Acidaminococcus fermentans DSM 20731: one gene and its partner. The protein of the gene in region 2 interacts with the protein of the main gene of each other region in a pairwise test. Links are inferred from orthologs where the notes say so. Each region holds a gene or a part of one and is shown on either strand. Other genes may lie near its edges.

Region 1 (2,789 bases), 700 kb from region 2 along the record:
AAATGCCGGAAACCTTCTCCAGCCGTTCTTTCACCTGATCCAGCTGCCGGGCGCTTTCCGGATTGCCGGGCTGGAAATCCAGCAGTTTCCGGAAATATCCCTGCTGCCGGACCAGTACCAGGCTGGGAGCGCAGGTGATATCGAACAGCTGGCACAGACAGCCGGTAAAGAAGTCCAGGGCCGTCTTTTTCTTCTCCGTGTGGACCAGTTTCCCGGCCAGGGCTTCTTCCATGACCCCGGGAGAGATTGCCTGGCTGCCCAGGTCTTCCAGGGATACCTGCCACACCTGTTCCGGATGATCCAGATACCCGGCATAGACCCGGAACAGGTCGATTTTGTCCGCATCCCGGAGCAAAAGGGCAAAATCCCGGGCTTTTCCGGTGACCCCGGCCGGGACGGCATAGGCATTGTGCCACAGGATGGCCAGTTCCAGGATCCTGTCCCGCTCTGGTTCCGGATCCGGCAGGAAATCCCGGATATGGCCCTGTTCGAACAGATACCAGACTCCATACCGGGCATGGTCCATGGATTTGTAATCAATGAAGGTGTGGAACCGCCGGGCCTGTTCGAATCGACCAATGTCGTGGAGCAGCCCCAGCACCCAGGCCAGCTCCTTTTCCTCCTGGGACCATCCCAGCTGCCGGGCCAGAGTCTCACAGAGGCCGCTGACGATCCGGGAATGGCGCTGTTTGCTGAGGATTCCCGGGGTATCCGGATCGAACTGGGAAACATATCGGTCAAAGGCCGCAGAAACAGATAATTTGTCAAGCATGTGTATTTCCTTTCGTAAAAAAGGTGTGCTGCACGCTCCATGCAGCACACCTTTTTGTCATCCGGCTACTGACCGTTGACAGCTTTTTATCTGATATTGTAGAACACATCCATCCCGTTGTACTGGGCAGCGGCTCCCAGATCTTCTTCGATCCGCAGCAGCTGGTTGTACTTGGCCACCCGGTCGGTCCGGCAGGGGGCCCCGGATTTGATCTGTCCGGCGTTGGTGCCCACCACCACATCGGCAATGGTGGTATCTTCCGTTTCACCGCTCCGGTGGGAAACGATGGCGGTATAACCGGCCCGTTTGGCCATTTCAATGGCGTCCAGGGTTTCGGTCAGGGTCCCGATCTGGTTCAGTTTGATCAGGATGGCGTTGGCCACGCCCATTTCAATGCCCTTCTTCAGCCGTTCCACATTGGTGACGAACAGGTCATCCCCCACCAGCTGGACTTTTTTGCCCAGAACATCGGTGAGCTGTTTCCAGCCGTCCCAGTCATCTTCGGCCAGGCCGTCTTCAATGGAAACGATGGGGTATTTTTCGCAGAGGGAAGCGTACCATTCCACCATTTCGGCAGAAGTCTTCACAACCCCTTCCCCTTTCAGGTTGTACTTGCCGTCTTCGAACAGCTCGCTGGCAGCGGTATCGATGGCCAGTCGTACCTGTTCACCGGGTTTGTAGCCGGCTTTTTCGATGGCTTCCACAATCACCTGCAGGGCTTCTTCGTTGCTTTCCAGGTTGGGGGCAAAGCCGCCTTCATCCCCTACAGCCGTAGCCAGCCCTTTGTCCTTCAGGACTTTCTTCAGAGCCTGGTAGATTTCCGCGTTGATCCGCAGGGCTTCGGCAAAGCTGTCAGCCCCTACCGGCATGATCATGAATTCCTGGATATCCACGTTGTTGTCCGCATGGGCACCGCCATTCAGGATGTTCATCATGGGAACCGGCAGTTCCTTGGCGTTGACCCCGCCCAGATACTGGTACAGAGGCAGGCCCATGGACAGCGCCGCAGCCTTGGCCACAGCCAGGGATACCCCCAGGATGGCGTTGGCCCCCAGACGGCCCTTGTTGGGGGTGCCGTCCAGACGGATCATGGCTTCATCGATTTCCACCTGACGGGTGGGATCCAATCCGATGATGGCATCAGCAATGGTGTCGTTCACATTGTCCACGGCTTTGGAAACCCCTTTGCCGCCGAAACGGGTTTTGTCCCCGTCCCGCAGTTCCACGGCTTCGTGGACACCGGTGGAGGCCCCGGAAGGAACCGCTGCACGGCCTACAGTGCCGTCATCCAGCAGCACATCCACTTCCACCGTGGGATTGCCCCGGGAATCCATAATTTCTCTTGCACACACATTTTCAATGATTGGCATTGTTTTCACCTCGTTATGGTTGAGCCTGGGGAATGGATTCCCCAGGCTGGTCACTAGTCACTAGTCTCCAGCCAATGGAAATCAATTTTGGCAAATTGATTTTGAACAAGCAAAACAGCGTAAAAGTTTACTTCCGCATCAGCAGGGAATGGCCGGTCATGGCCTCCGGTTTGGGCAGGTCCAGCAGGTCCAGCAGGGTGGGCGCAATGTCGGACAGGCCCCCGTTTTCCACCCGGGTATCCGGATCCGCTCCCACCACCAGGAAAGGCACCGGGTTGGTGGTATGGGCGGTCATGGGCGCATGGGTCACCGGATCTTCCATCTCTTCCAGGTTCCCGTGGTCCGCCGTGATGCACAGGGCACCGCCTTTTTTCAGCACCTTGTCCGCCAGGCTGCCCACACATTCGTCCACGGCTTCCAGGGCCTTCACCGCCGCCTCCAGGGAGCCGGTATGGCCCACCATGTCCGGGTTGGCAAAGTTCAGGATCACCAGATCGTACAGATCCTTGTCCAGGGCCTCCTGGAGCTTTTCCGTCACCAGATAGGCGCTCATCTCCGGCTGCAGGTCATAGGTGGCCACTTTGGGAGAAGGCACCAGGATCCGGTCTTCATCGGGGAAGGGCTGTTCCCGTCCCCCATTGAAGAAA
Region 2 (3,000 bases):
AGCTGCTTGTACTGGTTGGAAAAAGTCCCCTTGATGGAGTTGAACTTGATGATGGCATAGATGCCCTTGCCGGAATAGAAGGACCCGTAGGTCAGGGTGGACCGGTTGTCCCCATCGCAGAGCATTTTCAGGTCCAGCTGCACCAGGGTCCGGAAATAGGGGATGTTGGTGGCATCTTCACTGTGGAGGTCATGGCCCATGACACTGACCGTATAGGCCTTGGTGTCGATGTTGAAGCCGCCCCGGGCATCACAGTTCCCCTCGAAGATGTCCGCCGTTACATTCTGGGCATCGATGTATCCATCTTCGTATTTGAAATTTCCTTTGACCTCGGTGAACTTCAGACCCGGCAGATTCAGATTGGGCATATACAGTTCTCCCACGATCACCGGTTTCGGCAGCTCTCCCGTTACCGTGGCACTGGCGGTGACCCGTTCCCGGATATTCAGCCCCGTACCCAGAGAGGAGGGATTCAGTTCCTTGATGCCCAGTTTCAGATCATAGGTAGAAACCGGAGGCTTCAGATCCACACTGCCCTGGATGTCCACCCCTTTTCCTTCCAGGGTCCCGCCCAGTTCCCCGGTGGAAAAATCAATGGTGAGCCGGTCATTGCTGTTGTAGCGAAGATCCGCATTCACATCCTGGAAGGTATGGATCCGCTGTCTGTAGCGTGCGGTCATCCGGCAGTGATTCAGTTTCACCCGGGCATCCACGTTTTTCAGCTTGATGTCGAATTTCTTCTTTCCCTTCCGGGCCGCCGGCTGGGACAGTTCCGCCGCCTGGATGCCCCGGATATGCATATGCTCCGTAAAGGTCAGATCGATTTCCGCCTCGTTCAGCTCCAGTTCCTGGATGGTCCGGGTGCTGATTTTCCTCAGGACGATATCCATGGGCTTCACCTGGAAGGATCCTCTGGGGATGAATACCCGGTTGCCGTCATGGCTGCCCTTCCATTCCAGATTTTCAAACCGTACATGGCCCAGAGGGGTGGCCGTCAGCCGTTCCACGGTAATGGTCCCGTCAAAGAAATGCTGCCTGGCCATTTCCCGGTTGAAGATCTGGGCCGCATGGATACTGGCAATGTAGGCCAGCCATGCCAGCACCAGAAAACTGGCCAGGACGCAGAGCAGGATCCATTTGATTTTCCGCCGGTGTTTCTGCAGAAAGGCTTTCATGGTCTTACCGCAGGGCCGCTACCGCTTCCTGCATATCCGCCGCTCCGAACACAAAGGATCCGGCCACCAGCACATCGGCCCCGGCTTCCCGGCAGGCTTTGGCCGTTTCCCCATTGACCCCGCCGTCCACTTCGATCAGGGTCTTCAGGTCCCGCTCCCGGATCATCTGTTTCAGCCGGCGGATCTTGTCCACACTGGTGGGGATGAATTTCTGCCCGCCAAAGCCGGGGTTCACGCTCATGATCAGGATCATGTCCGCATAAGGCAGGATTTCCTCGATCTGGCACAGCGGCGTGGCGGGGTTCAGCGCCACACCGGCCTGGATGCCCTTGCTGTGGATGCTCTGGAGCAGCCGGTGGAGATGGTGGGTGGCTTCCGCATGGACGCAGATCAGGTCGGCCCCGGCTGCGGCAAAGCTGTCCACATAGTTTTCCGGATTTTCCACCATCAGGTGGCAGTCAAAAAACATCTCCGTCCGTTTCCGCAGGGATTTCACCACAGGGGCCCCGAAGGTCAGGTTGGGGACGAACTGGCCGTCCATCACATCGATATGGCACCAGTCAGCTCCCGCATCCTGGATGCGGGCCACTTCTTCCCCCAGACGGGAAAAATCAGAAGACAAAATGGAAGGAGCAATGATGGTCATGATTTTTTACCTCTTTTCTTTGGATCCGCCAGTTCCTGACGGATGGTGCAGTAGGAAGCATAGCGGCTGGGGGCGATTTCTCCCCGTTCCACCGCCGCTTTCACTTCACAGTCCGGTTCATGGGTATGGGTGCAGCCGGTGAACCGGCAGAGGCCCTCCTGTTTCCGGATTTCCCGGAACCCGTCCGCCGCCTGGTCCATCTGGAGTTCGGACAGGTCGATGTTCCCGAAACCGGGGGTATCCACAATATATCCTCCGGCAAAGGGCAGCAGTTCTGCAAACCGGGTGGTATGCCGCCCCCGGCCGATCTTGCTGCTTACGTGACCGGTTTTCAGGGTCAGGGACGGATCCAGATGGTTCAGCAGGGTGGATTTCCCGGCCCCGGAAGGGCCGCCAAAAGCCACCGTATGGCCTTTGACCCGCTCCAGGATGGGTTCCAGTCCCAGGCCTTCCCGGGCCTCCACCGGAAGTACCGGATAGCCCAGGGGCTCATAGATGGACCGGAACCGGTCGATGAGTCCCGCCGGCGCCAGGTCCCGTTTGTTCAGGACCAGAGCCGCCGGGATCCCCGCCGCTTCCGCCAGGGCCAGCAGTTTGTCCACCAGCAGGAAACTGGGATCCGGATCCCCGCAGGCAAAGACCGCCATCAGACAATCCAGATTGGCCACCAGAGGGCGCTGGAGCAGGTTCTGCCGGGGAAGCACCTGGCGGATCATCCCTTCCGCCCCCTGGGCTTCCAGTTCCACCCGGTCGCCGGCGGCCATGATGAAGCGTTTCTGCTTCATCCGCCCTTTCACCTTGCAGGTGTACAGGACTCCGTCGTCTCCCGCCACGTAGTAATACCCGTTGTAGGTTTTGATGATTCTCCCTGTTGCCGTACTCACAGAGCCTTATCCTCCGCCAATTCTCCGTTCACATAGATCTGGACGCTGGCCCCGGAGCCTACTGTAACCGTCCGGGTGATCCGGGTACCGGGAGCCACCGAATCGGAGAAGATGGTCCGGGTACTGTTCTCATCGGATACGATGATTTTCACGTTTTTGGCACTGCCGCTGCCGGGAACCGTGTACCCGATGGTCCGGGAACTGCCCCCGCTGCTGCCGGAACTGCTCCGGCTCTTCTTTTCTTCCTTCTTCCCTGCGGACACCACCAGGCTGACGGCTCCGCCCCGGTCGATCA

The links. The genes of interacting proteins can lie anywhere in the genome.
Region 1: the proteins of rpe (region 2) and eno interact in binary tests that used the Escherichia coli proteins (3 or more experiments, as listed by UniProt). The link is inferred for Acidaminococcus fermentans DSM 20731 from one-to-one orthologs.

What each region holds. Positions count from the first base shown.
Region 1 is NC_013740.1:1,074,171-1,076,959, reverse strand. It holds eno (phosphopyruvate hydratase), read right to left. Parts: upstream 2,143-2,789; coding sequence 859-2,142; downstream 1-858. Other genes in the region: gpmI (2,3-bisphosphoglycerate-independent phosphoglycerate mutase), read right to left, coding at 2,270-2,789; ACFER_RS04895 (HD domain-containing protein), read right to left, coding at 1-772. UniProt on the Escherichia coli protein: Catalyzes the reversible conversion of 2-phosphoglycerate (2-PG) into phosphoenolpyruvate (PEP). It is essential for the degradation of carbohydrates via glycolysis.
Region 2 is NC_013740.1:371,158-374,157, reverse strand. It holds rpe (ribulose-phosphate 3-epimerase), read right to left. Parts: upstream 1,822-3,000; coding sequence 1,180-1,821; downstream 1-1,179. Other genes in the region: pknB (Stk1 family PASTA domain-containing Ser/Thr kinase), read right to left, coding at 2,702-3,000; rsgA (ribosome small subunit-dependent GTPase A), read right to left, coding at 1,818-2,705; ACFER_RS01680 (AsmA family protein), read right to left, coding at 1-1,175. UniProt on the Escherichia coli protein: Catalyzes the reversible epimerization of D-ribulose 5-phosphate to D-xylulose 5-phosphate.